Regions from separate parts of the Denitraticella aggregata genome, predicted to be linked through region 2. Evidence: predicted binding sites of a transcription regulator. Region 2 holds the regulator's gene; the other holds the start of a gene.
What was found. Region 2 encodes FNR, which switches genes on or off when oxygen is low (the NO sensors DNR and NnrR bind a similar motif). Its sites were predicted from a motif close to TTGANCTAGNTCAA; they were not measured.
Positions count from the first base shown of each region.

Region 1: a site for FNR is predicted at 8,828-8,841, ahead of ACKVEX_RS00820 (aldehyde ferredoxin oxidoreductase C-terminal domain-containing protein). Genes of this name have one in related genera too.

Region 1 covers NZ_JBLLNL010000001.1:156,811-172,771, forward strand. Annotated here, with positions in the region: gene paaA (1,2-phenylacetyl-CoA epoxidase subunit PaaA) at 1-15, shown strand, start outside; gene paaB (1,2-phenylacetyl-CoA epoxidase subunit PaaB) at 106-393, shown strand; gene paaC (1,2-phenylacetyl-CoA epoxidase subunit PaaC) at 462-1,220, shown strand; gene paaD (1,2-phenylacetyl-CoA epoxidase subunit PaaD) at 1,354-1,845, shown strand; gene paaE (1,2-phenylacetyl-CoA epoxidase subunit PaaE) at 1,878-2,945, shown strand; gene ACKVEX_RS00800 (TetR/AcrR family transcriptional regulator) at 2,997-3,644, shown strand; gene pcaF (3-oxoadipyl-CoA thiolase) at 3,678-4,880, shown strand; gene ACKVEX_RS00810 (MerR family transcriptional regulator) at 5,104-5,589, shown strand; gene ACKVEX_RS00815 (NifU family protein) at 5,779-6,372, shown strand; gene ACKVEX_RS00820 (aldehyde ferredoxin oxidoreductase C-terminal domain-containing protein) at 6,414-8,738, opposite strand; gene ACKVEX_RS00825 (hypothetical protein) at 8,969-10,243, opposite strand; gene ACKVEX_RS00830 (hemerythrin domain-containing protein) at 10,250-10,690, opposite strand; gene ACKVEX_RS00835 (MarR family winged helix-turn-helix transcriptional regulator) at 11,026-11,505, opposite strand; gene ACKVEX_RS00840 (thioesterase family protein) at 11,625-12,032, opposite strand; gene ACKVEX_RS00845 (CoA-binding protein) at 12,029-14,197, opposite strand; gene paaK (phenylacetate--CoA ligase PaaK) at 14,245-15,576, opposite strand; gene padI (NADH-dependent phenylglyoxylate dehydrogenase subunit beta) at 15,563-15,961, opposite strand, start outside.
Region 2 covers NZ_JBLLNL010000013.1:39,094-55,054, forward strand. Annotated here, with positions in the region: gene ACKVEX_RS14275 (GNAT family N-acetyltransferase) at 1-514, shown strand, start outside; gene ppa (inorganic diphosphatase) at 571-1,095, opposite strand; gene ACKVEX_RS14285 (energy transducer TonB) at 1,298-2,098, shown strand; gene ACKVEX_RS14290 (heavy-metal-associated domain-containing protein) at 2,144-2,353, opposite strand; gene ACKVEX_RS14295 (sulfite exporter TauE/SafE family protein) at 2,403-3,122, opposite strand; gene hemN (oxygen-independent coproporphyrinogen III oxidase) at 3,267-4,658, opposite strand; gene fnr (fumarate/nitrate reduction transcriptional regulator Fnr) at 4,775-5,515, shown strand; gene ACKVEX_RS14310 (hemerythrin domain-containing protein) at 5,546-6,085, opposite strand; gene ACKVEX_RS14315 (SirB2 family protein) at 6,096-6,479, opposite strand; gene ACKVEX_RS14320 (Crp/Fnr family transcriptional regulator) at 6,680-7,369, shown strand; gene ACKVEX_RS14325 (PHA/PHB synthase family protein) at 7,489-9,174, opposite strand; gene ACKVEX_RS14330 (MBL fold metallo-hydrolase RNA specificity domain-containing protein) at 9,326-10,735, opposite strand; gene ACKVEX_RS14335 (universal stress protein) at 10,881-11,324, shown strand; gene ACKVEX_RS14340 (hypothetical protein) at 11,474-11,716, opposite strand; gene ACKVEX_RS14345 (FixH family protein) at 11,814-12,320, opposite strand; gene ccoG (cytochrome c oxidase accessory protein CcoG) at 12,353-13,780, opposite strand; gene ccoP (cytochrome-c oxidase, cbb3-type subunit III) at 13,925-14,827, opposite strand; gene ACKVEX_RS14360 (cbb3-type cytochrome oxidase subunit 3) at 14,832-15,011, opposite strand; gene ccoO (cytochrome-c oxidase, cbb3-type subunit II) at 15,031-15,672, opposite strand; gene ccoN (cytochrome-c oxidase, cbb3-type subunit I) at 15,687-15,961, opposite strand, start outside.

The DNA.
Region 1 (15,961 bases), on a different contig from region 2:
AAGCAGGCGGCGTGAGCCGTTAGCTGGACCCATCCCCCTCCCCACCTCCCCCTTGAAGGGGGAGGAGTGATTAGCGCCACCGCTGGTGGCAAGGAGACAAGGAACATGGAACGCAAGGAATGGCCGCTGTGGGAGGTCTTCATCCGCAGTCGTAACGGGCTGGACCACAAGCATTGCGGCAGCGTACATGCACCCGATTCGCGCATGGCGTTGCAGGTCGCACGCGATGTCTATACCCGCCGCATGGAGGGCGTGAGCATCTGGGTGGTGAAAGCCTCCGACATCGTCGCATCCGATCCGGACGCGAAACCGGAGCTGTTCGACCCGGCCGAGGACAAGATTTACCGCCATCCGACTTTCTACCAGTTGCCGGATGAAGTGAACCACATGTGAGGCGGACGCCCGGGCGGATCAGCGGCGCTGGGCCGCCGGTCGCGCCAGGTTGTCCCCGGAGACGATAAATGGCATCGAAGCAGGAACACATCGAATACGTACTGCGCATCGGCGACAACACGCTGATCCTCGGTCAGCGGCTGTCCGAATGGTGCGGCCATGCGCCGGTTCTCGAGGAGGACATGGCACTGGCGAACATGGCGCTGGACCTGATCGGACAGGCGCGCATGCTGCTGACCCATGTGGGCAGCCTCGAGGGCGAGGGGCGTGACGAGGACCAGCTCGCCTTTCTCCGCACCGAGCAGCACTACCGCAACTTCACGCTGTGTGAACTTCCGAACGAGGATTTCGCGCGCACCGCTGTGCGCAACTTCCTGTTCAGCAGTTTCCAGGTCTTGCTGTGGACGCGCCTGTCCGGGTCGGGCGACGGCGGGCTGGCGGCCATTGCAGCCAAAAGCCTGAAGGAGGCGCGTTACCATCAGCAGCATTCCGGCGACTGGGTGATCCGCCTCGGTGACGGCACCGACGAGTCGCATGCGCGCAGCCAGGCGGCGCTGGACTATCTGTGGCCCTACACCGCCGAGTTCTTCGCCGCGACCCCGACCGACGACGCGATCGCTGCTGCCGGCGTCGGCCCGGCCTGGAGTTCGCTCGAGCAGGCCTGGGAAGCGGTCGTGGTGCCGGTGCTGAACGAGGCGACGCTGATCGTGCCGGCGCGCATACCGTTCAGGTCCTACGGCAAGTTCGGCCGGCACTCGGAACACATGGGCCACCTGCTCGCGACGATGCAGTACATGCAGCGCACCTATCCCGGCGCGCAGTGGTGAGGCGACCCGTGGGCCGACCGACTGCGCGAACGCCATTCGAAGCACGACCCGCTTCCTGTGTCGGCGCTTCGGTTGCGTCGCCCCTACGGCGGCAAGTGCGTGGCGACGCGTGCGCACACTGTGGAGCACGAGCATGTTGACGCGTGAGCAGGCCTGGAAGGTGCTCGAGACGGTCCCCGATCCCGAGATCCCGGTGATCTCGGTCACCGAGCTCGGCATCGTGCGTGACGTGGCGCTGACCGACGACGGGCTGCAGGTCGTCGTGACGCCGACCTATTCCGGCTGTCCGGCCACCGAGGTCATCGCCGACAGCATACGCGATGCGCTGGTGGCGGCGGGCGCCGGGCGCGTCGAGGTCTCGACCCGGCTTGCACCGGCCTGGACCACCGACTGGATCGCGCCGGAAGCGCGTGAGAAGCTGCGTGTCTACGGCATCGTGCCGCCGGGCGAGCGCAGCACCGCGACGTCGGTCCAGACGATTCGCTTCATGCATCGGCAGCTGGCTTGCCCGCGTTGCGGGTCCACCGATACCGAGCGTCTGTCCGAGTTCGGCTCGACCGCGTGCAAGTCGACCTGGCGCTGCAAGAACTGCCTCGAGCCCTTCGAATATTTCAAACCGATCTGAGCCGCCGCCAGGCGCGGCAGTGGAGACCTTCAATGACGCCCCGATTCCATTCCCTCAAGGTCGCAGAGGTCCGGCGCGAAACCGCCGACGCGATCAGTCTGCGCTTCGACGTGCCGGCCGAACTGGCCGAGGACTACCGCTTCGTCCAGGGCCAGCATGTCAACCTGAAGGTCGAACTCGATGGCGAGGAGTTGCGCCGGTCGTATTCGATCTGTGCCGGTGTGGATGACGGCGAACTGCGCGTGGCGATCAAGAAGATCCCGGGCGGTCGCTTTTCCGGCTGGGCCAACGACGCAATCGAGGCGGGTCAGGTGCTCGAAGTGATGACGCCGGAAGGTCGATTCCACACGCCGCTCGATGCGACCAACGAGAAGCACTATGTCGCCTTCGCGGCCGGCAGTGGTATCACGCCCATCCTGTCCCTGATCAAGACCACGCTGCGCGCCGAGCCGAAGAGCCGTTTCACGCTGGTGTATGGCAACCGCCGCCAGGCGAGCGTGATGTTCGGCGAGGTGCTCGAGGACATCAAGAACCGTTACCTGTCCCGCTTCGTGATGTACAACCTGTTCTCCCGCGAGGAGCAGGAGGTTCCGCTGTTCAACGGTCGTCTGGACAGGGACCGGGTCGCGAGCTTTCTGGAGACCCTGATTCCGGCCGCTGACATCGACGCAGCCTTTGTGTGCGGGCCGGGTGAGATGATCGACGAGGTCGAGGCAGGATTGCTCGCCGGGGGCGTGCCGTCCGAGAATATCCATCTCGAGCGCTTCGGCGTGCCGGACAGCGGCCCGGCCCACCATGTCGAGCCCGGCGATGCCCCGCAGGCGCATATCACCATCATCGCGGACGGACTCAGGCGCGACATGGAATTCCGGGCTGAGGATCCGTCGATTCTGGACGTCGCGCTGCGCGCCGGAATGGATCTGCCGTTTTCGTGCAAGGGCGGGGTGTGCTCGACTTGCCGGGCCAAGCTTCTGGAAGGACAGGTGCGCATGGACAAGAACTTCACGCTAGAACAGCCGGATATCGATGCAGGCTATGTGCTGACCTGCCAGGCGCATCCGCTGACCGAGCGGGTCGTGATCAGCTTCGACGATCGTTGAGTGCGTGGCCGGGGCACCGGGTCGTTCAACCTGATGGAGCGTTAGGGATTCATGGCGAGAGGCAAGGCAGCGACATTCGAGGTGCAGCGGGCCGCAATTCTGCAGGCGGCGGCGCAACTGTTCGCCGACAAGGGTTACCACAACGCGTCGATGGCGGAACTTGCCAAGGCCTGCGGGGTTTCCAAGCCCCTGCTCTATCACTACTACCGGGACAAGGATCACATCCTGTTCGATATCGCGGACAGCTACATCGACCAGCTGCTCGCGATCGTAACCGGGGTGGAGGTTCGCGGGCTGGCGCCGCGGGCGCAGCTGGAGGCGTTGATCGCCGGCTTCATGGAGGAATACGAGCACAGTCAGAGCCAGCATGTGGTGCTCGTGCAGGATGTGAAATTCCTGCAGGATGAACAGCGCGACATCGTGCTGACCAAGGAGCGCAGGGTGGTAGCCGTCTTTGCCGAGGTGATCGAGGCGGTCGAGCCCGGTCTGAAGAAGAAGCGCCTGGACAAGGCCGTGGCGATGATTCTGTTCGGCATGATCAACTGGACCTTTACGTGGTTGCGCGTGGGCGGACCGCTGTCTTACGCCGACATGGCACCGGTGGTCACACAGATCGTGCTCAACGGGCTGAACGGACTGAGCGATTCCCTCGCTCGAGGAAAGAAACGCGATGCGGCAGTCGCTGAGCTGACCGCGTGACCGCAGGCGGCGATATCACACAGGAGACGAAGCGTGATCCAGGCATACATCTGTGACGGCATCAGAACCCCGATCGGCCGATACGGCGGGTCCTTGTCGGGTGTGCGTACCGACGATCTGGCGGCGCTGCCGATCAGAGCCCTGATCGAGCGCAACCCAGGGGTGGATTGGGCCGCGCTCGAGGACATCTACTACGGGTGCGCCAATCAGGCGGGTGAGGACAACCGCGATGTCGCGCGCATGGCCGGCCTGCTGGCGGGTCTTCCGATCGACGTACCGGGCTCGACGATCAACCGCCTGTGCGGCTCCAGCATGGATGCGGTCGGCACGGCCGCACGCGCGATCCGCGCGGGCGAGACTTCGCTGATGATCGCCGGCGGGGTCGAGAGCATGAGCCGTGCGCCTTTCGTGATGCTGAAGGCCGACGCCGCGTTTTCGCGCAGCGTGCAGGTGCAGGACACGACGATAGGCTGGCGTTTCGTGAATCCGCTGATGAAGGGGAAGTACGGTACCGACTCGATGCCGGAGACCGCCGAGAACGTCGCGACCGATTTCGGCATCGCGCGCGCCGACCAGGACGCGTTCGCGCTGCGCAGCCAGCAACGCTATGCGGCCGCGAAGGCGCGCGGATTCTTCGATGGCGAGTTGCTGACCGTCGAGATTGCGCAGCGCAAGGGCGAACCGGTTCGGGTGGAGGCGGACGAGCACCCGCGCGAGACCTCGCTCGAGGCGCTCGCCAGACTGAAGGGCGTCGTCCGGCCGGATGGTTCGGTCACCGCCGGCAATGCCTCCGGCACCAACGACGGCGCAGTCGCGCTGCTGCTCGCGAACGAGGCCGCCGCCGCGCGTCACGGGCTCACGCCGCGCGCGCGCATCGTCGGCATGGCCACCGTCGGCGTCGAGCCGCGCATCATGGGCATCGGCCCGGCGCCGGCCACGCGCAAGGTGCTCGCGCAGACGGGGTTCGATCTGGCGCAGATGGACGTCATCGAGCTCAACGAGGCCTTTGCCGCGCAGGCGCTGGCGGTCACGCGCCAGCTCGGCCTGCCCGACGACGCGGCCCAGGTCAATCCGAACGGCGGCGCCATCGCGCTCGGTCATCCGCTGGGTGCGTCCGGCGCGCGGCTGGTCCTGACCGCGATGCGTCAGCTCGAGGCCGGCGGCGGACGTTACGGGCTGGCCACCATGTGCATCGGCGTCGGACAAGGCATCGCGATGGTCATCGAGCGGGTCTGATCCGCAGGGCTGCCCGCCTCCGCATCGCCGCATCGTCGGTCGCCGCGCGGCACCGGCAGATCCGCATCGTCGAAAATTTGTCTTGACGTGCACGTATGCGCCAATATCATTCCGCTTGAGCACCCCTTGTCACGAAGAAGGAGAGGGTGCCTCTGCACTCGACTGTCTGCAGTCGATCTGCGGCCCCATGGAAAGCGGGCCCGACCGGGCCGATCCGGAGTGGATGATGACAAGCAATTCGATCGAGGTCAGGCCAGCGAAGCGGCCGGCGCCCGGCCCGACGACCTTTACGATCTCCGATCTGGCCGAGGAGTTTGAGATCACGACGCGCGCGATTCGTCACTACGAAGCGGAAGGCTTGCTCACGCCCAAACGCCGTGGCAACCGGCGGGTGTACAGCAGGCGTGATCGTGTGCGTCTCGGCCTGATTCTGCGAGGCAAGCGGCTCGGTTTTTCGCTGAACGACACGCGCGAACTGTTCGACCTGTATGACAGCGCGTCAGACGAGGGGGCGCAACTGTCACATTTTGTCGAACTGCTCGACGAGCGACGGCGCCTGCTCGAGCGGCAGATGCAGGACATCCGCGAGATCCTGCGCGAGATCGATGCCGCGCAGACGGATGCGTTGCGCACGATGTCGAGGCGCAAGCGCATGCAGATCGACGCAAGCGAGACTGAGCAAGAGCTGCGCGCACCGGACAGGCTGTGACGAGGGTGACGATCCCGCCGGTCTGCCTGTGCCGCGGGTCGCGAGCGATCGACGGACCGTGTCATCAGGGCGAGGCGATGGATTCATCCATCGAGTCGCCCTGAAACCATACCCACATCGGCAAGCAAATAATTGACGTTAACGTAAACGCAAATTAGTATGTCGAAACACCAGTCGGGAGTCCCGGTCATGGCAAAGGTCACTGCGGTGCATCCCACACCGAATCCGTTCGCATCGAAGTTCATGCTCGATGAGCCGCTCCATTCGGGGGCGCCGAAACATTTCCGTGCCGGGCTCGGCACTGCGGACGAACTCGGGGAGCGCCTTCTCTCGGTGCCGGGCGTGGCCGAGGTCTATTGCACCGGCGAGTTCATCACGGTCACGCGCAAGCTCACCACCGAATGGGACGACATCGAAGGCGAAGTCATCGACCGCATCGAAGCCTGGAAGCCGAAGCGGGTCATCGATATCGTGTCGGCCCAGGGATCGGACGGGTCTATGCACGCCGCGGCGCGGTCGGACCCGGATGCAGCGGTCGAGACCGAGACCGACGATGCCGAACTGCTGATGCGCGTGAACCAGATTCTGGACGAACACATCCGGCCGTTCCTCGACAGGGACGGCGGCGGGCTGGACATCCTGCGACTTCAGGATTTCACGCTGACGGTGCGCTACAAAGGTGCATGTGGCGGCTGTCCGTCCGCATCGAGTGGCACATTGTTCGCGATCAGCAACGTGCTGCAGTGCTATGTGGATGACCGTCTGCAGGTGATTCCGGACTGAAAGCCGCCAAGCCCGTGGATGGCTGCGGCAGGGGTTCCCGTTCAGCCGCCGGCCAGCGCCGGGACCAGCACGACTTCGCTGCCGTTGTGAACTGCGGCGCTCGCTTCGCCCGACATCACCATGCAGCCATCGATCGCGACGTTCACCGAGCGGTCGCTCAGGCCTTCGGCGTCGGCATCGGCGCCGAGCCGCAGTGCGAGCGCATCGCGCAGTTCGGCCACGCTCCGCACCGGTTCATCCAGCACCACGACGCGTGCCGGGCTGCCCGGCAGCCTGACGCTGACCGCGAAACCCGTGACCACCTGTGCGAGCCGGGCGTGCCAGTCCGGGGTCGGAAGACCGTCGCGGTCCAGTCCGGTGACCGCGTAGAAGCGTGACTTCAAGGCTTCGAACTGCTCCCGGTCGATCTTCTCGCCCTTGAACGGCCCGACCTGGATCGGCTCCTCGAACCAGCGTGCAGGCAGCGTGTCGTCGGCTGCGCGCAGGCCGAGCCGGAAGTTCAGCAGACGCTCGAGCCCGATGATGTCGCGTCCGCACGCTTCCAGCGTGGCCGCTGGCAAATCCAGCCCTGCGAGTTCGTGCAACTGTCGGCTGAAGTCCTCGAGGTCGGGCAGGCTGGGCGAATTGAACAGCTTGGTATTGAAGCGGCACATGCCCACCGAATCCCCGACGGCGAACGTGTTCTCGCAACGACGAACCGCATGCTCCTTGCCGATGTAGCTGTTCGGTTCTGCCGCGACGAAGCCACCATAGAGGGCAGTCTTGAATTCCGGGTCGTCGTTGATGCGCGCATTGATCTCGAGCGTGACCCGATTGCGAAGGTGATCCATGCCGCGCGTGGCGACCGCGAGGCCGAGCGCGAACGCCTTCAGAATGCGCGCGTCGTGAGGGTCCGACTGGAACAGGCCCTTGACCGCCATGCGATAGGCCAGCGCATCGGTCGGGTAGTGGCCTTTCTCGACCGCGCGGCCGGAGTCCGCGATCACGTTGCCGAAACCCTCGCGCCGCGCGGTCATGAACAACAGCTTCTCGACGATCTCGTAGTTGCCCCATCTCAGGTCGAGACCCCCGGTATCGTGCCGGGTCAGCATGCCGCGCTGGAACAGCTCCATCGCCCAGCCGATGGCGCCGCCAGTGCTGGCGGAGTCCAGGCCGAGGTCGTTCAGGATGTTGTTGAGCCTCAGCACCTGCTCGGGTTCGCGGATGCCCAGGTTCGGCCCGAACTTGCCGACGGTCACGTACTCCGGGCCGTCGCCGTGATCGTACTGGTCGAATCGGCCGTCGCCGCGGATGCCCTTGTAGGTCTTTTCCCGATGGTGTTCGATCTCGGTCTGGGCCTTGTCGTAGCTGGCGTTACCGGCCAACCCCTTCAGCGCCGCAGTGCCCCATCCGCTCTTCCCGTCAGGGGTGAGATCGTTCATCGCGCGGCATTGCACCGGGCACAGGTAGCAGCCATCCATGCCGGGTCGATACGGATCGAAGTTGTCGGCGTCGAGCGTGTCGTACCAGGTGGTTTCCTGGTTGTTGCGGGTGCCGATCGCGCCCAGCGTTCGGCTGGGCTTGTACAGGAAGGGGGTGCCGACCTGCTTCAGCGCATTCTGGATCACGCTGGTGGACAGGATCTTCTGGCCGATCGCCTTGCCGCCCAGCTTGTAATCCTTGGACACCGGGATCTGCCGGCCCTTGCCGCGCACGACGATGGCCTTCAGGTGCAGAGATCCCATTTTCGCACCGCCGCCGCCGCGCGCCCAGATCGCCTTGGGCCCACCCATGATGCCGCTGCACAGCACCTGGTTCTCGCCGGCCGACGTGATCCGCGCCATCGCCATGGTCTCACGCTCCTTGCAGTCGAAGTCGCGCTCGATCGCGGCGCCGAACGCGATGTTGTCCAGGCCGACATAGGGCGTCGCATCGCGGAAGCGCACCTGGTCGGCGTCGATCTCGAGCAGCGTCCACTGCGCATTGCGCCCGTACAGCACCAGATGATCGTAACCGTTGCGCTTCAGGAAGGCAGGAAAATAGTCGCCTCCGCTGGCGTCCAGGATCGCATGGCTGTCCGGCGAGCAACTGGTGAAGTTGCCGCGGGTCGCGGACGGCAGCGTCGTGGTCAGCATGCCCACGCCGAAGATCAGCGGCACATCCGGGTCGAGCGGCGATAGGCCGTCTGCGAGCAGGTTGTACAGCAGCACCATGTTGGCGCCGCGCCCGCCCAGGAAGTGGCGCACGATGTCCATCGGCAGGTAGGCGCTGCGCACGCTGCGATGCTCGAGGTCCACGAACAGCACCTTGCCCTGGCCAGGATACTGCGCAGTGACTTCCATGCGAGCGATCAATCGCTGCACGCGTGCGCCGATGTCGGTGTTCATATCGATCTCCGGAATGCAACGGCGTCTTGCGCCGACGTTTGAAGTATCGAACGCAATTAGATTGTAGTCAAACTGTTTGATAACAAACGTTGACGAAGGTCAACATCTTTCGTTCGTTCGTGCGTACGTCCGGACGGGTGCGAGTCCGGACGGGTGTGAGTCCATCGACACGGCAAGGCGGCTGGACCCGGAGTTTGCGCTGCGGGTGCGCGGCGCCCGAGCGCGGCGGCTCAGGCAATTGCGTGCGCGTGCGACAGCCGGTGGTATTCGCGCGCGACGCGCACGATGTTGAGCCCGAGCAGTACGAACTCGGCGACGACCAGCAGCGCGGCAGCCATCGTGATCCAGGTCGTTCCGGCCAGCGCGGCCAGCAGCAGGCCGGCCGTGGCGCACGCATGTACCCGGAGTTGCCTTCGGGTGCGAGCCTCGGGCAGCAGTTTCTTCATGTTGGGGGCACCGATGCGTGCCTGGTTGAGGTTAAGCCAGGCCAGGAAGGGCACGATCTTGTACAGCATGCCGGAGATCACGCTGACGAAACCGCCATGCAGGACCAGGATTCCGCACGCGACCGGCCAGAACGCGTGGTCACCGAGGCTGGCCGGAACGGCACTGATCAGGCCGGCGATGAAGCTGAGCATGCCGAACTGGAAGGCACGGAACACGCCGTCCGGCTTGGAGCGCCGCGTGCCCGTCTGGATCTTCAGCGTCAGGACCGGGAACAGCGCGGCGATCAGCAGCATGCCCACCATCAAGCCGAGCTCGACCGCCATCGGCGCGGTCATCACGGCAATGCTCCAGGCCAGCACTGCGGCGATCATCACCCTGCTCCAGTGGCGGGTCATCGCGCCCGGATAGTTGGGCGTGATCTGGAACATCGGCACGACCATCCAGCTCGTGGCTGCGAGCAGCAGGCCCGCGCCTCCGAGCCAGGCCCAGCCCACATGCAGCTTGAGCAGTTCTAACAGCGGTAGCGGCAGCCCACGCGCCAGCACGATCGCGAGGGTCAGGCCGAGCACGATCGCGATGGCCAGACCGACCACTGCGAGCAGCAGGTCGCGCGGCGTCGCCTGCGCGGTCGGAACCCGCCACAGCGCGTGGAGGGCGACCAGCAGGAACAGGCCGAGGCCCCCGCCCAGCAGCCCCACCGCCCATGTCAGCAACGCCGGGGACATCGTCGCCAACCCCCAGGCCAGCGCGACGGCTCCGCCGCTGAGTGCGACATGCACCACTGCCGCGACCTGCGCCCCGTGGAAAACGGCGGCGCCGGCGACCACCGGCAGTATCTGGAACAGCGCGCCGACCATGACCATCAGCATGAAGCCGACCGTGATCAGATGCGTGATCGCGAGCGCGCCGGGGGTCCAGCGCGACGCGAGCAGGTCCGGCTGCAGCAGCAGTAAAAGCCCGGCCGCCAGCCCGAACAGTGGCGCGGTCAGGAAGAAGCGTACCGGCGTGAACAGGGGCGGCGCGGCATCGTAGCCGAGCATGTGGGCACCCATGTTCATCCGGCTTCAGTGGGTCTCGTGGCCCTTCAGGCGGGCCGCAAGATTGCCCTCGCCGCCGGGAAGCTGCGCGTCGCACATCGGGTAGAGGATGTTCTCCTCCTTCATGTTGTGCTGCTGCATCATGATCAGCAGCGTCTCCGCCTCGCCGCAGAATGCATCCTCGTCCTCGTCCTCTGCCGCCGCGGCGAGGCTGTCCAGCATGCGACGCATGTCGGCATGTTCCATCATCATCATCCGGGTCGGACCCTGGGTCATCCCGGTGGCCTCTTCGAAACGCGGAAAGACGTCGCCTTCCTCGGCATCGAAATGCGCGAGCAGGGCCTCGATGAAGCGTGCGAGCCGCGCCTTCGCGACCGGCCAGTCGCCATCGCTCGCGGCACGCTCGGCCGCGGCGAACAGGGCATCGCAGGCGCGATGATCGTCGGTCATGACATTCGATATGGACATGGTTTGGCTCCTCCGTGGAGTTGAATGATTCTGGATACGGGCGCTCGGACCGTAGCGATGCTCACCCGACGGGTGATGCGTTCGAAACGGAACCCGTCATTCCGTTCCGATGGCAGGTCCTCTCGATGACGCGGCTGCCTGCCGGACCCAGCATGTGCAGCTTTGACCGTCAACGACGGCAATGCTTTGATTACGATCAACACCGCGGAAAATGCCGCCGTTGCGCGCGCAAAGGTCGCGATCGGCTCCTCGGTTCGGGTCAGGTCGGGGAACGCCGACGGTATGCCAGCCAAGCGCTCGGTTGACCCGTGCTGTGTGTCGCGGCGGTGCGACGATCAGCCGCGCAGGCCGCTGCCGAGTCGGTCGAGCAGGTCGCGAAGCGTGGCGAGTTCGTCCGGCCCGAGCCGGCTGGTGAGACGCTGCTCGTGTGCGCGTACTTCGGGCAGCAGCTGCGAGAGCCACTGCCTGCCTTTGTCGGTCAGATGCAGCGCGTTGGAGCGCCGGTTGTCCGGCGAACGGACCCGCTCCAGCACCTGCTTGCCCTCGAGCTTGTCCAGGATCGAGACCACACTCGAACGGTCGAGGTGCATCGCGTTCGCGAGCTGGGTCTGCATCATGCCGGGGTTGGCATCGACCAGCACCAGCACGCCGAACAGTGTCGGCGTGATCTCGGCATCGCCGACGCGCGTGCAGAAGTCCCGGAAGATCGCGACCTGTGCGAGACGCACACGGTAGCCGATCAGCTCGGGAAGGATGCCGTAGCCGATCGCGCCCGGCTGCGGCTTGTCGTTCGGCTTGTTGCGCGCACGCGTCATCGAATCGGGTCATCGGTCGTCCGGGAAGGCGCGATTGTATCAGTTGCCCGTCATCGGGTGAAAAGAGGGGCGTGGCGACCGAAGGGAGGGTGCCGTTCGCCACGCCACCAAAGACAGCCTCACCCCTCCTGCGCCTTCGCGAGCTTGGCCAGCAGACGCTGTCGGGTCTTCTCGATTCTGACCACGAAGCGGCTGTGACGACCGTGTGCGACCTTCTCCAGCGCGTCGCGGGCGCTGAACTCGAACACCACGGCCGGGCCCTCGACCGTGGCCAGCGTGACCGTGATCTCCACCCACATGCCGAGCAGCGTCGCGCCCACATGGTCGAGTTCGACCCGCGTGCCGACCGAGTCCTTGTCGGGCCCGATATGCGCGAGCAGCAGGTCGCGACAGCAGACTTCGATGTCGTACAGCAACGCGGGGGTCGAATACACCCTGCACTCGTCGCCCATGAATGCGATCGTGCGCGCAGCGTCGATGTCGTACCTGCGGGTGAGGCTCAGGCCGGGTTTCAGGGTATCGCTCATTCCAGATGCTCCTCAATGAGGGTTGTGGTCGGGGCGTCGTGTGCGCCGAAATGCTTGCGAATGCGTCGGGTCGCAAGGCGGGCGTCGACATAGCGCGACAGCGCGCGTGTCGCGCGCGCGACGTTGCGGAACACGCATACGCCCTGGTCCTTCAGCGCAGCGGTCATCGCGTCATAGAGTTGGCCGGCATCGACGACCGCGACGATGGGCTTGTCATGGCGGGCGACCAGCGGGGGCAGCGTATGCACCGTGCTCTCGGGGGCGGAGATGTCGTGGCCCGGGCGCAGGCGACTTTGTTCTAGCGCCCGCACCATCGGGGCGGTCGGGTCCAGGCCGACCACGACCGCATCGATGTCCGGGTCGGCGGCGAAGGCTTCGGTGATACGCACATGGGCGTCGTCGTCGGCGCCGGGATTCATGTCGAGCGGGTTGCGTACCTCGACCAGCGCAGCGAGCTTCTTCTCGACGAGAATCGCTTCGACGCGCTCGACCGTGTCGGGGCCGAGCGGCGCGACCTCGAGTGCGCCGGCGTCGTCAGCGACCGCGTCCGCCGCGCTCACCGCCTCGAATCCCGCACCGCTGGCCGCAGCGAGGCGACCGCCTCGCACCGTCTTGTGATGAAAGCAGCCCGCCATGTAGAAGAGATCGTCGAAGATTTCGACATCGTCGGTGACGATCGCGCCGGCCTGGCGCAACACCGATGCGAACAGCAGCGGATCGCCCGCGATCGATGCGGTATGGCCCATCACGCCGGCCTGGCCGGCCGTGCTGCGACCGGCCTTGTAGACGATCACCTGCTTGCGCCGCATGACCGCCCGCCGAACCGCCCGCGCAAACGCGAGCCCGTCGAGATCCTTGAAGCCCTCGACGTAGACGCCGATGGTATTGACGTCGTCACGTTCGGCGAACCAGGCGAGCAGGTCGCCATGGGTGAGATCGGTCTGGTTGCCCACCGCGACCATGTAGCGCGGGTCCAGCCATGGGTTGTGACTCAGCCGTGTGATCATGAACGCGCCGCTCTGGCTGAGCATCACCGCGTCGCGTGGCGCGCGCTTCGGGGGCTTGGGCAGGCGCTCGAGCGGGATGAACCACGAGTCGTAGCCGCCCGGATGGGACACCACGCCGAGGCAGTTCGCGCCGAGAAACACCGGTCCGCCGTCTGCGTCTGCATGGGCGGCGTCGATGCGTTCGGCCAGCGCGGCGGCGGCAGCCCGGCTTGCGGCGGTCTCGCCGAGGCCGCCCGGAATCAGCATCACCGCGTTCACGTTGCCGGTCGAGATGATCTCCTCGACCAGCGGCGGCACCGCATTGGCCGCGACCGCGACGATCAGCAGGTCGAGTTTCTCGTCCAGTGCGGAGAGACTGTCGAGGCAGCGTACGCCGTCGATCTCGGACTCGCCCGGGCGGATGATGCGCAGCCGTTCGGGAGGGCAGCCGCCGCCGAGCAGGTTGCGCAGGATGATACGGCCGAAGTTCAGCCCGCCCGCCGATACGCCGACGATGCCGATGCGACGCGGGTGCAGCAGCGCGTCGATCTTGGCGAGCGGGCGCGGATGCGGCGCCGCGACGGGTTCGCGCAGCCTGCAGCGGCCGGCGACGATGGCTATCGTCGCGCCGTCAAAGCGGCAGTCGAGCGTGAGTTCGGCGAGCACGCAGTCGGCGTCGGAACCTGAGCGACATGCGCTCGCGAACGCCTGCACCGCGTCGAGCAGCGTGATCAGGCCTTGGTCGGGCAGCGTATCGGCGTGCAGGCGTGCGAGTGCGAGCATGCGCCGGTAGGGCAGCGTGCGGCGCAAGTGCGCGAGCAGGTCAGCGGCATCGGTGAGTTCCAGCGCCGCGTGCGCCGCATCGCAGCCGCGACCGAACAGACTGGCATCGAGGGTCGCATCGATGCCGCCCAGGCCGGCCCCGAGCACCAGGCCGAACTCGCGCGTGAAGCGCACGCCGACGCGAAACTCGACCACCTCGCGCGTGACGGTCGGAGCGTCGGCAGGGCGCAGACCGGTTAGATCGAGCACGCGTGCGAGGGTGGCCGGATCGAGCGCGTCGGAACCCGCCGCCTTCGCCGCTCGCAGCAACTCGACTGCCGCAGCGATGGCGTGCTGTGGTGCAGTCGTCGTGGTGCCCGCGTTCGAGCGTTCTTCTGATCGTGTCCCTGCATTCACCGGTGATGTCTCCCCATGTCGTGCCGTCGCGTCCGCCTGCCGCCCGTTCAGGCGAAGGCATTCGCTTCCTTGCGCCGGTCGATGACGCGCCTGGCCTTGCCGACCAGCGTGCGCTCGATGCTGTCGGCTTCGAGGACCTCGACGACCGCGGTGATGCCGATCGCGCTCTTGATCGCATGGCGCACGTCGGCGGCGATCCGCGCACGTTCGTCCCGAGTGGTGTCCGCGGAGATCTCGTGATGCAGTTCGGTGCGCACGGTGAGGTTGTCCAGATGACTGTCGCGGGTCAGCACCAGTTGATAGTGACCGCACAGGCGGTCGTCGGCGAGCACGATCTCCTCGACCTGGGTCGGAAATAAATTCACGCCGCGAATGATCAGCATGTCGTCGCTGCGTCCGGTGATCTTGTCCATGCGCCGCATCGGGCGGGCGCTGCCCGGCAGCAGTCGGGTCAGGTCCCGGGTGCGGTAGCGGATCACCGGCATCGCCTCCTTGGTCAGCGACGTGAACACCAGTTCGCCGAGTTCGCCATCGGGCAGCACTTCACCGCTATCCGGGTCGATGATCTCGGGATAGAAATGGTCCTCCCAGATGTGTGGTCCGTCCTTGGTTTCGATGCACTCGCAGGCCACCCCCGGTCCGATGACCTCGGACAGGCCGTAGATGTCGATCGCGGTCATGCCCAGCGTGTGCTCGATTTCGGCGCGCATGCCGTTGGTCCAGGGCTCGGCCCCGAAGACCCCGATGCGCAGCGAACAGGCCTCCGGGACCATTCCCTGGCGGCGCATCTCGTCGGCGATCGTCAACATGTACGACGGCGTCGCCATGATCACGGTCGGCGCGAATTCGCGGATCAACTGCACCTGTTTTTCGGTGTTGCCGCCGCCCATCGGGATCACCGTCGCACCGAGCGCCTCGGCACCGAAATGGGCGCCGAGGCCGCCGGTGAACAGCCCGTAGCCATACGAATTGAGCACGATGTCGTTGCGGGTGGCCCCGGCGGCGCGCAGCGAGCGGGCCATCACCGCCGCCCAGTTGCGAATGTCCGCGGCGGTGTAACCGACCACGGTCGGGCGCCCGGTGGTGCCGGACGACGCGTGGATGCGCACGACGTCGGCCATGGGCGTGGCGAACAGGCCGTACGGATAGTGCTCGCGCAGATCGTTCTTGGTCGTGAACGGGAACCTCGCGAGATCCGCGAGCGATCTCAGGTCGGACGGATGCACGCCGGCGTCGTCGAAGGCCTTCCGGTAGTGCGCGACGTTGTGGTAGGCGTGCTGCAGCGACCAGCGCATGCGCTCGAGCTGCAGGCTGGCGAGTTCTGCGCGGCTGGCCTGCTCGATCTGGTCGAGTCCGGCCGGAGTTTCAGGATTCGGCATGGTTCGTCTCCGCAATCTTTCGAACGAAGCGCAGGTTTTCCTCCACCTTGTTCTGGATGTGTTCCACCTGCTCGGGGCCGAGGTGACGGAAGCGTCCCATCGCCTCGAGGTAATCGGTGACCGGCAGCGGTCGATCGACCGGGTGGGTGAAGTGCAGGCCCCCGGCCGGCGTGTATTCCCACAGCGTCACGAAGTTGCACTCGACGGCTTTGCGCGCCACCTCGATGTTGAGCTGGCTCTGGAAACGCCAGCCGGTGGTGCAGGGCGAGTACACATGCAGGTACGCGAACCCGCGCTCGGAAGCGGCGAGTGCCTTGTCGAGCTTGTCGTACAGGTCCTCCATGAACGCGGTCGAGGCGGTCGCGACGTATTCGCAGCGGTGATT
Region 2 (15,961 bases):
CGCGAGTGCGTCCGACTGGGCGTTCTTCTATCGCTGCTACGCGGGCACCTATGCGCTGCACCGTTCGACGCCCTACCTCACACCGGACTTCTTCCGCATGCTCGCTGCCCGGGCGCCCGCGACGGTGCGGCTTCTGATCGCGCGCAGGGGTGATCAACCGATCGCCGCCGCCTTCTACCTGTGTGACGCGAACACGCTGTACGGCCGCTACTGGGGGTCGACCGAACATCTGCCCTTTCTGCACTTCGAACTGTGCTATTACCAGGCCATCGAATACTGCATCGCTAAGGGCTTGTCGCGCTTCGAAGGCGGCGCGCAGGGGGAACACAAACTGTCCAGGGGGCTCGAGCCGGTCGTGACACGATCGGCTCACTGGATTCGCGATCCGCGCTTCCGGGACGCGGTCGATCGCTTTCTGGCGCGGGAAACCGAAGGGATAGCCTTCTACCTCGACGAACTGTCCGAGCGGACTCCCTTTCGTCGGACGCAGCCGGAAGACGACTCAGCGAAATGAATGGGGCCCGCTTGCGGCGGGCCCCGGTCACCTCGTCAGGGTCGGATCGACCGCCCTCAGCCGGCGTTCTTGATGCCGTCCAGGATTTCCTGCTTGGCGTCTTCGACCGTCCCCCAGCCAACGACCTTGACCCATTTGCCCGGCTCCAGATCCTTGTAGTGCTCGAAGAAATGCACGGTCTGCTTCATAAGCAGTTCCGGCAGATCGTCTATGGTCTGAACCTTGTCGTACAAGGGCGTGAGCTTGGACACCGGCACTGCGACGACCTTGGCGTCCATGCCGGACTCGTCCTCCATCTTCAGCACACCAACCGGGCGGCATCGAATCACCACGCCCGGCAACAGCGGAAATGGCGTGACGACCAGCACATCGACCGGGTCGCCATCGCCGGCGATCGTGTGCGGCACATAGCCGTAATTGATCGGATAACGCATCGAGGTGCCCATGAAGCGGTCCACATACACGGCGCCGCTTTCCTTCTCGACCTCGAACTTGATCGGATCGGCCTGAGCCGGGATCTCGATGATGACGTTGATATCGTTCGGTACGTCCTTGCCTGCCTTGACCAGATCGAAACTCATACACCCCTCCCATGCAAAATGTGGTGCGAATTATAAGGGCAAACCCGGGCTTCAGGCTGCGTTGTCGCCGCACGCTCATTCGGAATCGGGCTCGGCCTGCCCCCACGCATCGGTTCGGGATGCCGACGACAGGGTAAACTTCCAGGCCATGGACCAGCGCGCCAGCCATCCCTCGCCGACTCCCGAGACCGAAATCCAGGCCATGCGCGGACGAGCCCGGGTCAAATGGGGCTGGCTGCTGCTCGTGATCGCTGCGCATGCGGCTGGCCTGGTCGCGCTGTCACGGCTGGACCGACTGTCGGACCTGTCGGACCGCGGCGGCGGGGGTGCGATCACGGTGAGCCTGCTGGACAGGCAGGCGCCGGCGCCTGCCCCGACGGAACACACCGAACCCGACGGCGCGACCCCATCCGATACCAATGATGTGGATATGACGCCACAACCCGAGCCACAACCCGAGCCACAACCCGAGCCACAACCCGAGCCACAACCCGAGCCACAACCCGAGCCACAACCCGAGCCGCAGGCGCTACCACAACCTCCGCAACGCCCTGCACCGACACCGCCTGCCGCGGCGGTTCGGCAGCCCGATTCGCCGGCCGAAACGCCGCCAGCCGCCAGGTCGCAGGAACGGCTTGCGGAATCGACCGGGCCTGTCGAGGCGCTGCAGCCCGCCATGGTGTCCCCGAACGCGTTGCCGGATGCGGAACGTGTCGATCAACGGTCTGCACGGTTCGACGCCGCCTATCTGCGCAACCCGGCACCCGCCTATCCGGGCGTGTCACGCAGGCGGGGTGAGGAAGGCACGGTGGTGCTGCGCGTTCGGGTCATGTCGGACGGGCGTCCGACCACGATCGAGATCGCACGCAGCAGCGGACATCAACGGCTTGACCGAGCGGCGCGGGAGACGGTTCAAAAATGGCGGTTCGAACCCGCCCGGGAGGGCGGCAAGGCGGCAGACAGCTGGGTGCAGGTGCCGATCATGTTCCGTCTGGAACGCTGAATGGCTCGCTCCTGTGGGCAATGCGGAGCGAGATCGGGTCTCCTGTCACTCCTGCGAGTCGAACCCGGCGTCGGTCACGGCCTGGCGCAGATCGTCCACGGTGACACTGCCCGGATCGTAGGAAACCTTCGCCACGCCGTCATCCAGCGAAACCTCGGCATCGGTCACTCCTGGAAGGGCCTTGAGCACACCGGTCACATTGCGGACACAGCCACCACAGCTCACGCCCGAAACCTTGATCGTCACTTCTGTCATGGAAGCACACTCCAATCGAATGAAACCGGTCATTGCCCCGTGGCGGGGATCATACCTCACACACCACACCACTCCAAAGAAGCCCGCCCAGCGTAGGGGCATGATAGAGCCCGAACAGACCGAAGCCGAGTACCAGCATCCCTGCAGCGAAACGCACCCGCGTGTTGCGCGTGATGTCTCTGAACCGCTTGAAAAGCAGTCCTGCCAGCATAAGGTTGGGCAGCGTGCCGAGCCCGAAGGCGAGCATCATGCCGGCACCACGTGTTGCCGAACCGGTCAGCAATGCGGTCGTCAGCACACTGTAGACCAGCCCGCAGGGCAGAAACCCCCACAGCAGTCCGAGCGGCAAGGCCTGGCCGACATGGCGTGCCGGCAGGAAACGGCGGGTCAGCGGCTGGATGCGCCGCCATACATTGTGGCCGGCGCGTTCGACCGGCGCCAGAAGCTGCGTGAATCCGGTGAGGTAGAGTCCGAGCGCGATCAACATCAGATTGGCGAGCACGTAGAGCGTCATCTGCACCGGCAGCACGTCGTTGAACAGCAGGCCGGCGGTCCCGATCGCGCCCATTACCGCGCCCATCATCACGTAGGTCGTGATCCGTCCAATGTTGTACGCGAGGTGGATCGGCCACTGCGGCGCGGACTGACCGGGCATGCGCACCGGTGCCTGTACCGACAGCGCGCCCACGATGCCGCCGCACATGCTGACACAGTGCGTCCCGCCGAGCAGTCCGATGAGGAAGAAAGCGATGTAGCCGGTTTCAGGCATTCGGGCGGGGTGGCGCAGGCCGTGTTGAGTTGATCGATGCCGGACGTAGAAACCGTCCCGGACCCGAGATCTTACACCGCCGCGCCAGCCAGAGCATGGGCCGGTCTTGCGGATCGATTCACGGCGTCGATCGGCACCGTCCGATCAGATGACCTTGGAATAGCGCGCACGCTCCCGATCCACGCGCAGATAACGATCGAACACCATCGCGATCCCGCGGACCAGCAGGCGTCCGGCCGGCAGCACCGTGATGCATTCATCGTCGACCTCGACCAGGCCGGCCTTCTGCATTTCCCGCAGATCGCCCAGTTCCTCGGCAAAATACTCGTCGAACTTGATCAGATGGGCGATCTCGATCGATTCGATCGAAAGCTCGAACTGACACATCAGCGCCTGGATGATCGAGCGCCGCAACAGATCGTCGGCGGTCAGCTCTACGCCGCGCAAGACCGGGAGTTCGTTGCGATCGAGCGCGTCGTAGTACTCGTCCAACGTCTTAACGTTCTGCGCATAGACCGGGCCGATCTTGCCGATCGCGGACACGCCGAACGCGAGCAGGTCGCATTCGGCCTGCGTGGAATAACCCTGGAAATTGCGATGCAGACGCCCCTGACGCTGCGCGACCGTCAGTTCGTCGTCCGGCCTGGCGAAGTGATCCATGCCGATATACACATAGCCCGCCTCGGTCAGACGGCGAATCGCAAGCTGCAGGATCTGGAGCTTGGTGTCCCCGGTGGGCAACTCGATCGAGCTGATCCGCCGCTGCGGCTTGAACAGACCCGGCAGATGCGCGTAGCTGTAGAGCGAGATCCGGTCGGGCGACAGTTCGAGCACGCTTTCGAGCGTTCGATTGAAGCTGATCACGTTCTGCTTCGGCAGCCCGTAGATGAGATCCATGCTGATCGACTTGAAGCCGGTGGCACGCGCCGACTCCATCACCAGACGCGTCTCGTCGATGCTCTGCACGCGATTGACCGCGACCTGCACGTCGTGATTGAAGTCCTGTACGCCGACACTCATGCGGTTGAAACCCAGATCGGCGAGCAGCTTGACCGTGTCGAAATCGACCTTGCGCGGATCGACCTCGATCGAATACTCCCCGTTCGGCACGAGATGGAAACGTGACCGGACCGAATCCATCAACTGACGCATTTCGTCATGGGACAGGAAGGTGGGCGTGCCTCCGCCCAGATGGAGCTGAGTCACCTGCCGGCTTCCGCCGAGGTGCTCCGCCTGCATGCCGATCTCCTGGTCCAGGTACTTCAGGTACTTCGCCGAACGGCCATGATCCTTGGTGATGATCTTGTTGCAGGCGCAGTAATAGCAGATCGTGTTACAGAAGGGGATGTGGAAGTATAATGACAACGGCCGGCTGGTACCGCCGATCGCTCTTTTGGCCAGCCAGTCCTGCAACGCGCGCGCATCGAACGCCTCGACGAAGCGGTCCGCTGTGGGATAGGACGTGTAGCGTGGGCCATTGACGTCGAATCGGCGGATGAGTTGCTGATCGAAGACCAGATCGGGTTGAGTGTTCATGTACTTGACCTTTATAGGAATGGCTAACGATCGCAAAAATCGGGAGGCAGGGGTTTGACCTGGATCAATGGACCCCATTATCGCCCGTCCACGAACGGAGTGTTCAGATCGTGCAAATGAAGGCGACCGTGCCGATTACAGCCGCCGACATCAAGTCAGCCTGCTCGCAATGCAACCTGCTCGAACTGTGCCTGCCCTTCGGCATGACCGAGCACGAGATCCACCGGCTGGATGAACTGGTCGGAACGCGCCGCAAGGTCAAGCGCCAGCAACACCTGTACCGTGCAGGCGACCCGTTCGAGGCAATCTACGCGATCCGTATCGGCTGGTTCAAGACCGACGTAGTGCTCGAGGACGGTCGCGAGCAGGTCACCGGCTTCCAGATGACCGGCGAGATGCTCGGGCTGGACGGAATCAGCACCGAGGCACACTCGTGCAACGCGGTCGCGCTCGAAGACAGTGAAGTGTGTGTCATCGCGTACGACAAGCTCGAGGCACTGTCGCGCGAGATCGAGGGGCTGCAACACCAGTTCCACAGGGTCATGAGCCGCGAAATCGTGCGTGACCACGGCGTGATGATGCTGCTCGGTTCGATGCGCGCCGAGGAGCGACTGGCGGCCTTCCTGCTGAATCTGTCACAGCGCTTCACCGCACGCGGTTTTTCCGCCGCCGAGTTTCATCTGCGCATGACCCGGGACGAGATCGGCTCCTACCTCGGCCTGAAGCTCGAAACCGTGTCTCGCGCCTTCTCCCGCTTCCAGGACGAGGGCATCATTGCGGTACAGCAGAAGCATATCCGCATCGTCGCACAGGACAAACTCAGAAAACTCATCCAGCACCCGGTCGGCGGTCGCTGACGCGCGTGCCACACCCCGGGCCGCGAGCTGTCAGCAAGATGGCTGACGACGTCGGTTGGTCATCGACTGGCCAATACGCGCAAGATCCTCCGCGGTCAGCAGCGCCCGCGCATAGGGAAACAGTTCGCCCTCTTCCCGTTCGGTGTGCAGCGCATAGCGTTCGGTGAAGGCATGCACTTCGTCGAGCGTCAGATCGACGACCTCGCCTTTCGACACCCGCTCGAGCTTGGCGCGCATCACATCCCACGCGGCGAACATGCGCTGATGATCCTCGAGTATCCATTCGATCAGCGACTCCAGCGGAAAGCGCCTGTCGGTATCCACCCGCTGTCGCAGCAAAGGAATCAGATCCAGCTCCTCATCCATGTGATGGTTGACCGCGGCAACATCGAAATAGCGGATGATGGCCGCCGCCGCCCTGCGCGCCAGCTGGTCGGCACCATGCTCGGGCAACCATCTGGCCAGCCGGTCCAGCGTGCCGAGTTGCGCATGCAGACGCTCATGGCAGGTCTCCAGCATCTCGAGCGGCGCCTCGAATCCGGGGGACACCGGAACGAGCGATTCAGTCATGAAACATTCCTCACAAAGCAAAAAACCCGGTCGCGTTCTTGGACAGCGCGACCGACACGATCCAGGCATAGACCGACGCAGCGGCGCACCAGGCAAGCATACGCTGCCGACGCGTGCGGCCCCGCTTCAGCGCGATCGTTCCCAACAGGATGTAAGCGATCAGCCCCCCCACCTTGGCCGTCACCCAGTTGGCAGCGAAAGGATACTGCGAAATCATCATGGCCAGCACGATCGCACTTCCGAGCAGCATGCTGTCGACGACATGCGGCAGGAGCCGGGTCGCACGGTGACGTAACAGTGGAGACCCGGAAAACATCCACCAGCCGCGTAACGCGAACCCCATCGCGCTGAGCACCACCATAGTGACATGCAGATTCTTGATCGTGTAGTAAATCATCTTCGGCGAATCCGCTGTCGCTGTCGTGAAAAAACCAGGGCGGCGAATACGAGACGCGCCGGCCGTCGGTCAGGATCGCGATTCTCCATCGTTCAGGCCGTGTTATCAAACATCCCTGCGTTCCGTCTGTTGCACCCGCCGCATGCAGGACCGGGATCAGTGGCGTTAGAATGCTCGGCCTATGCAGGGGGTTCTCAATGTCCAGTCCAAACCAGGATCTGTCCGCGCTGTTAATGCAGGTGCCGCTGTTCAGTGGCCTGAGCGAAGCGGATGTCGGCAACGTCGCCCGTTTCACCCGCGAGCGCAAGCTCGACAAGGGTGAACTCCTTTTCCAACGCGGCGACCCGGCCCACGGCTTCTATCTGGTCGTGACCGGCCAGATCAAGCTCGGCGTCTCGTCCGCCCAGGGCAACGAGAAGGTCGTCGAGGTCGTCGGTCCGATGCAGACTTTCGGTGAGGCCGTGATGCTGATGAATCGCCCCTACCCGGTGTTCGCCGAGGCGCTGGTCGCGTCCAATCTGTTGCACATCGGTCAGAACGTCGTGTCCGAACTGATCGATCAGGACCCCGACTTCGCCCGCAGGCTGCTGGCCGGCATGGCGGTCCGTCTGCACGGCATGGTCAAGGACGTCGAAGCCTACTCGCTGCGCTCGAGCACCCAGCGAGTGATCGGTTACCTGCTGCAACAACATGACGACAACGACCACAGCGCCACTCCACGCATCCAGTTGCCCACCAGCAAGCAGGTCCTGGCGTCCCGCCTCAACCTCACGCCAGAAACCTTGTCCCGGATCTTTCACGACCTGTCCGACGCCGGCCTGATCAGGGTACAGGGCAAGGACATCACCTTGCTTGCGCCCGATCGACTCGCTCGACATCAGGGCTGACCACCGGGCCGCCGGCCTTCCTTGCCGAGCCGATTGTGCGCAACCGACCAGAACGGGTCATTGACGCCAGTCAAGCGCACGGCGCCGGGATCCGCAGCATTCGGTGCGGGCGCAACGGGTCACCGTTCGAGCACGTAAGCCCCCGGCGCATCGGCCAGCCGGGGAAACCCGCGACGGCTGACCGGACGCGCATCCACCCACTCACCGCAGCGCGGCTTGAGCCATTGCATCCAGTCTTCCCACCATGATCCGTCATGCTCCGTAGCCTGACTGCGCCAGCTGTCGGCCGGGTCGGAGCGGTGCGCGTCGGCCACCCAGTATTTGCGCTTCGGTGGATCGACCGGTGGATTCACGATGCCGAAGATATGCCCCGAACTCGACAGCACGAAGCGCTTGGGTCCGGTGGCGTGATTATTGATGCGATAGGCCTGCTTCCACGGCGCGATGTGATCGTCCTCAGCCGCAACCGCATAGACGGGCTGCGTGATGCGCGACAGATCCAGGGGCTGTCCGGCCAGGCGCAGCCCATCCTTTTCGATGAGTCGGTTCTCCAGATAGAGTGCGCGCAGATACCACGCATGCATCGCGTAGGGCATGCGCGTGGTGTCCATGTTCCAGAACAGGACGTCGAACGGCGGCGGCGATTCTCCATACAGCCAACCATGCACGACGTAGTGCCAGATCAGAGTGTTCGAGCGCAACAGGCGGAACGACCACGCCATCTCCCTGCCATCGAGGCAACCCTTGCGCGCCATGTTGCCGATGATGAAGCGGATGCTCGCATCATCGACGAACACTTCGATATCCCCCGGTTTGTGGAAATCGACCAGCGTCGTCAGCAGCGTGAGGTCGGCCACCGGAACGTGTTCCTCGTCGAATTCGCGATTGGCCCAGGCCATGTACATGGCCAGTGCGGTGCCGCCGATGCAGTAGCCGACCGCATGCACCCGCGCCGCCCCGGTGAAATTGCGCGCAACATCCACGGTCGCGTGCACGCCGCGCATCAGATAATCGTCGAAACCGACGTCGCGCAGGGATTCGTCCGGATTCTTCCAACTGGTGATGAACACATCCAGCCCCTGGTCGAGCAGATAGCGAATCATGCTCTTCTTCGGGGTCAGGTCCAGGATGTAGAACTTGTTGATCCAGGGCGTGACGATCACCACAGGTTCCGCATGCACCTTGGGTAGGGTCGGCGCATAGTGGATGACCTCGAGCAGGTCATTGCGAAACACCACCGCACCAGGTGTGGTCGCCAGGTTCTCGCCGACCTTGAAATCCTCCGGATCGGTCATCCGCACGTCACCCGCGCGCATGTCGTCGAGCATGTTCCTGAAACCCTGGCGCACCGATTCGCCGTTGGATTCCATCGCCTTGCGGATCGCGATCGGGTTGGTCCAGAAAAAATTGGTCGGAGACACCGCGTTCAGCCACTTTCGCCACCAGAACGCCGCCCGGCGACGCTCCTTGCTTGACAGCCCCGGCGTGTCGTACAGCATGTCCTGCACATTGTGCGTGATCGCGAGATACCACTCCTTCGCGAGATCCCAGGTCGGCAGATCGGTCCACACCGGATCCGCGAAACGGACGTCGTCCGGATTGGGCCTGACCGGATCTGGATGCGATTTTCCGAGCATCCGCCACATCGAATGGCTCTGCAGGCGCCACAGATCATTCGAAAGCGCCAGTAGCCGCTCCCCCAGTTCCTGCGGATGGGTCATCCAGGCCAGCTGCGCATGAACGATGGGCGCAGTCATGCCGAGCGGATCGACCGTTCCTTCGACCGAATCATGCATCTGCCGCATCGCACGACTGACCGTGTCGAGCGGACTTCGAGAATTTCTGTTTTGCATTACCTTTCCTTGAGTGCCGTTCAGGCCTTGTCGTGCCACAATCAAGTCCATCACGGTGTCGTGAACGCCTCATGACGCCCTCCCGCCGCACCTGCTGCTGCCTTCACGCCAGCGGGTAGAGTCGCTCCGGCGCAGCGAGCTCGACGCCGTTCCAACCCCGCTCGGACTCGATCGCTTCGGCAAAGACCCTCGACGCCTCGTGTTCGCCATGCACGACGAAGGTGCGTTCAGGCGGTTTCTCGAAATGGGCCAGCCACTCGAGCAAGGCCCGCTGATCCGCATGCGCCGAGAGCCCCCCTATCGTATGGATCGCCGCCCTGACCGGCACGCGATCACCGAACAGCGTGACCGTACGCGCGCCATCGACCAGACGCCTGCCGAGCGTACCGCCGGCCTGAAAACCGCATATGACGATGCTGCACTCCGGGCGTCCGAGGTTGTGGAGCAGGTGATGCTTGATTCGCCCCGCGTCGCACATGCCGCTGGCCGAAATGATCACCAGGCCCGACCGCCGCGTGTTCAGTGCGATCGACTCCTCCACGTCCTGGACGAAGCGCAGCTTGACCTGCTCCGGATGCGCGAGAACCCAGTCACGCAGTTCACGGGTTTCCTCATCCCACAGGTCGTCATGCTGCAACGTGAGTTCGGTCACGGCCGATGCCATTGGCGAGTCGACGACGATCTCGAGACCCTTCACCCTGCCCTGTCGGACCAGACTGGCCAGCACGAAGATGACCTCCTGGGTCCGGCCAACCGCGAATGCCGGTATCACGACATTGCCACGGCGCCGTTCCAGCGTGTCATGCAGCACGGTGACCAGTTCGTCCTCGGTCTGCGCCATCGGCCGGTGCGCGCGATTGCCGTAGGTGGACTCGACGATCAGATAGTCCGCACGACGTATGGGCGCAGGGTCACGTACCACGGGACGCATTTTCTGGCCGATGTCGCCCGAGAACACGAAGCGCCTGGAGTGCCCTCCGGTGGCCACGTCCACTTCGATGATGGCGGATCCGAGAATGTGCCCAGCGTCACGGAACCGACAATGAACCCCGGAATACACTTCGACGTCCTCGTCGTAACTCACCCGGCGAAGACGCGCCAGGCTTTCGCGCGCCTGCTCCACCGTGTACAGCGGTGCGGCGTTGGACAGACTCCTCGTATTGCGCGACCGTCTGTGCCGATTGGCCCATTCGGCCTCCTTCTCCTGGATGTAGGCCGAATCGAGCAACATCACATGAAGCAGATCCACAGTCGCCTTGGTCGCAACAATCGACCCCTTGTACCCGAGTGAAACCAGCCGCGGAACCAGGCCGGAATGATCGAGGTGCGCATGGGTGAGCAACACGAAGTCGATCGCGCGCAGATCGAAATCGAACGCCCGGAAGTTCTTGAATGCGGCGTTGCGGCCACCCTGGAACATGCCGCAGTCGACGAGAAAGGCAAGACCGCCATGCTCCACCCTTGCGCATGAACCGGTGACCTCTCCGGCCGCGCCATGAAACGTGATCTGCATCGTCGCCCTCCCTGTCGAATGAGGCGCGCTCTGGACCGCCTCCGTTCCAGCATACCCCGCTCGGGCCTACCCATCCAGTGCGCAAACTCTGGCATCATGACGTCGACACCCCCTTCCTGTCAGACAAAGTGCAAGGAGACGCATCATGTTCAAACATCTGCTTGTTCCGACCGATGGATCCCAGTTGTCGGATGCGGCCGTAGGTCGCGCGGTGACATTCGCCAAAGAGACCGGCGCGCGCGTGACCTTCTTTTATGCGCAGCCCGATTTTCCGATGCCGATCTACGGCGAGGGCGCGCTGATCGACCCGACCACGCCGGAACAGTTCGCTAAATCGGCCGAACGGGAAGCAAAGAAGATCCTGGACAAGGCCAAGGCCGCTGCCGACGATGTCGGCGTCGTCGCCGACATCGACACCGCGGTCAATGAGGTGCCCTATGAAGCGATCATCGACGCTGCCGACCGGCATGGTTGCGACCTGATCTTCATGGCCTCACACGGTCGTCGCGGCATCGCCGGACTGCTGCTCGGCAGCGAAACTCAGAAGGTGCTGACCCATTCGAAGATTCCGGTGCTGATCTATCGTTGACCCGGACAAGACGTTCTTAAGGGGTTACGACGTCCGTCTGGCTGCACCGATCCGTCCATCCGCCTCTGTCCGATCAGCCGCACGCGACCGAGGCACTTGCGCTTGGCTTCGAGCCTCGCGCAGCCTGCGCATTGGATCGGCAGCCGGCTTCAGTTCGGCGTTTCGCGATTGATTTCGTCAGGCTGGCGCTGCAGCCAGATCGTCATCAGGCTCGACGCCGCGCAAACCAGCCAGAAACCGAAGAAGCCGATCGAATAGGTCGCGATCTGCGAGTATTCGACCGGATCACCGAACAGGTAGAGTTCCCGCGGATTGATGATGGTGAAGAACAGCATCTCCGCAATGCCTGCGACCAGAAACGACGGCCACAGCACCTGAATCCATTTCATCATTCCCTGCACTCCTAAACCATGAACCCGATCGCGACTTCGCCCACCGTCCGCGTTCATTGCCGGTAGGGTCGAACTGTTTTTTGCGGGCCCTGCACTGTCAGGACTCGTAAGGAAGAATGCGCTTTTCGGTCTCTGTCGGGATGTAGACCGCTCCGTTCAAGCGCCAGGTGCGCGATTCGTCCTCGAGCTGAATGATCCAGCGACCGGTCGTCAGCGGAGCGACCGGCCCCGAGAAAACACCGCCACTCGCGTCGAGTCGCAGGATCTGATCCTGACCGCCACGGGTAGGATGCGCGATCGTGACGATCAGCGCCTTGGGCAGGGACGCCGCATCTTCGGCCGACAGGCGTACCGTCACGTTTTCGGAGCGGATGCTCAGGTCGGCGACCAGACCGAGCTCGGCAGCATGCACCGAGCGCGCGAGGGTACGGTCTATCGCACGGCCCTGCCGGTAGTAGTCATCGACCACCAGTCCATCCCAGGTCGTGATCGCAAGATACAGAAACACCATTCCGACCACCACCGAGGTCGCGGGCAGTGAGATCAGGATCCACGGCCACCGCTGCTTGTACCAGGGGGGCGGTTTGCCTTGAAGGTCGCGCATATGCCTGCTTGCCTCGCCTCTTGCATCTGCCGTCATCGCGGCAGGATGAATGTCGTTTGTTCGCGCACCGAAGTCGCGTCCCCGCCATCGGTGACTTCGACCTCGAAGAAGATGTCGTGCGAGCCGGGCACGCCCGCCTCCGGCGGAACGCGAACCTGAACCGTCACCGACTCGGTGTTCGCGGCCGGCAGGCGGACCGTGTCTTCACCGTCGATTCGAACACCGTCCATACCGCTGACCGAAATCCGCACCGTCCGCTCTCGTTCGACCATGTTGATCACGTGCAGACGATAGACGTTCTCGATCAGCCCATTCTCGACCTCGCGCGCCAGCGTGGCCCGGTCGCGGATGATGTCCACCCGCAGGTCGGAGCGCGTCGCCAGGCCGAACACGGTCGCGAGACAGATCAGCGCGAGCAGTCCCCCGTAGACCAAGGTCCTCGGGCGCGCGATATGGGTCAGGATGTCCCGCTTGCTCCAGTGCTGCTTCAGTGCATTCTCGGTCGAATAGCGAATCAGTCCGCGCGGATAGTCCATCTTGTCCATGACCTGATCACAGGCATCGATGCATGCCGCGCAGCCGATGCATTCATACTGAAGCCCCTTGCGGATGTCGATTCCGGTCGGACAGACCTGCACGCAGATACCGCAGTCGATGCAATCACCCTTGCCGACGGTCTTGGGGTCCACACCCTTGCGGCGTGTGCCGCGCGGCTCACCCCGCTCCTCGTCGTAGGTGATAACCAGCGTATCGGGATCGAACATGACCCCCTGGAAACGGGCGTAAGGACACATGTACAGGCACACCTGCTCGCGCATGACGCCCGCGAACATATAAGTGAAGGCCCCGTAGAACAGGATCCAGAAGGTTTCCCAGGGACCGAAACTCAACGTACGCGCCGACTGCAGCAACTCGTCCAGCGGCGAAAAATAGGCGACGAAGGTAAAGCCGGTCCATAGCGCGACCAGACCCCAGACTGCGAACTTGGTCGCACGCAACCGGAACTTGCGCGCATCCATCGGCGCGTCGTTCAGTTTCCGACGCTTGTTGTGATCACCCTCGATCTTCTCCTCGATCCACATGAAGATCTCGGTGTAGACCGTCTGAGGACATGCGTAGCCACACCACAGGCGACCTGCGATCGCGGTGAAGAAGAACAGCGCATAGGCGGAGATGATGAGCAGGATGGCGAGATAGAACACATCCTGGGGCCAGAAGACCCAACCGAAAATATAGAACTTGCGTTCGGTCAGGTGAAACAGCACGGCCTGCCGGTCGTTCCAGGTGAGCCAGGGCAGACCGTAGTATATGAGTTGGGTGACCCAGACCATGATCCAGCGCCAGTTCGCGAAGTAGCCGCTGGTCGAGCGCACATGCAGTTTCTTGCGCGCCGCGTAGAGTCCTTGATCGGAGGGTTGGTCGTTTCCTGTGCTGGCTTTCGATGCTGCCGGGTCGGCCATGACGGCGATGTCCGCAAAAGAGATTCGGGGTAAAAACACCCCGGGCGCCCGGCCCGGGGCATCCGTGCAAGCTGTTATTGTGCGCCTGTCCGGATCGAGCCGGACAGGCGTGCTACCTGAGTATCAAGTTGTAGATCTGCCCGTTCAGCGCCCGGGCTGATTCGTCAGGCCCCAAACATATGCCGAAAGGAGGTGGACCTTGTCTTCGCCCAGAAATTCACCGAAACCGGGCATGCGGTTCATCCGGCCATGCGTGACCGTTTCGATGATCGCAGCCTCGGAGGAGCCCCACAGCCAGGCGTTGTCGGTCAGGTTCGGGGCGCCCAGCGCGGTCATGCCCTGTGCATCGGCACCATGGCACGCGACGCAATTGGTCGCAAAGGCCTCGGCGCCACGTTGTGCGCGCAGCGAGTCGTGGGCGAGACCATTGAGCGAGCGCACATAGTTCGCGACGTCACGCACGCCGTCGGGACCCAGCACCGAACCGAATGGCGTCATCACGCCGTAGCGGCCGTTGGTGATGGTCGCCTTGATCGCATCCGGTTCGCCCCCCCACTGCCACGAATGATCGGCCAGATTCGGGAAACCGCGCGCACCGCGCGCATCCGAACCATGGCACTGGGCGCAGTAGGTCAGAAACAGGCGCTGCCCCATGTCCCGAGCCTCCGGATCGGCCGCAACGGCAGGCACGTCCATTTGGCTGTACTTGGCGAAGATCGGACCATAGCGCTCGTTGGCGGCGTTCTGCTCGGCTTCGTACTGCCCGACCGAGGACCAGCCCAGCACGCCTTTCATATTACCGAACCCGGGATACAACGCGAGATAGATCACACCGAAAATCAACGTAATCCAGAACAGGTACAACCACCACCGCGGAAGCGGATTGTTGTACTCGGCCAGGTTCTCGTCCCACACGTGACCATGCAGTTCGACCGGCCCGCTCTCCCGCTTGTTGTTCGACATCAGCACGAACAGACAGAACAACAGGCTCAAGGCCACCAGGCCCATCACGTAGACGTTCCAGAAGCCGCTAACGAAGTCAGCCATTTTCTTATCCTTCCTTGGATTGCCGTCCCGAACCACGGGGCGGCAGATCATCGTCGGTAAAGGGGAGTTGCGCCGCCTCGTCGAACCCCGACTTCGCGTGTTTGCTGTAGGCCCAGATGCAGATCCCCACGAAGCACAGGAACCCCAGAACCGTCGTCAATACCCTGAAGTCGTTCACATCCACGACGCTACTCCGTTTTGCGTTACTTGAAATTAGACAGGGCGGTGCCGAGTCCCTGCAGATACGCGATCAGCGCCTCGATCTCGGTCTTGCCTTCCAGCGCAGCCCGTGCTCCGGCGATCTCCTCGTCGCTGTACGGGTGGCCGAGCATGCGCAGGCGCGTCATCTTGGTCTCGATCGTATCCATGTCGATCGAACGGATCGGACGCTGCAACCACGGGAAGGCAGGCATGTTGGACTCGGGCACCAGGTCACGCGGATTGATCAGGTGCACCCGATGCCATTCGTCCGAGTAACGACCACCCACCCGATGCAGGTCCGGACCGGTGCGCTTGGAGCCCCACTGGAACGGTCGATCGTAGATGAACTCTCCCGCAACCGAATAATGACCGTAACGTTCGGTCTCGGCCCGGAACGGACGAATCATCTGCGAATGGCAGTTGTAGCAGCCTTCGCGCACATAGATGTCGCGTCCGGTGAGTTGCAGCGCCGGGTACGGCTTGATGTCCAGCGGATTGCCCTGGCGGTCGATCGCCTGCGTCGTCGACTTCTGGAAGAACAGCGGCACGATCTCGACCAGACCCCCGACACTCACCGTCAGGAGCGTCAGCACGATCATCAGGCCGACGCTCTTCTCGATCATGTCATGTTTCAATTTTGCCATGTCATCTTCTCCGCTTAAGCGTGCGCGGGTTGGGGCGCAAGCACAGGCGCTTCGTACGCCTTCTCACCGGCAATCGTCTTCACCATGTTGTAGAACATGATGAGCATGCCACTCAGGAACAGGATGCCGCCGACCAGTCGGATGGTCCAGAACGGATAGCTCGCCTTGACGCTCTCGATGAACGCATAGGTCAGCGTGCCGTCCGGGTTGGTCGCACGCCACATCAGGCCCTGCATGACCCCCGCGATCCACATCGACGCGATGTAGAGCACGATGCCGATGGTCGCGA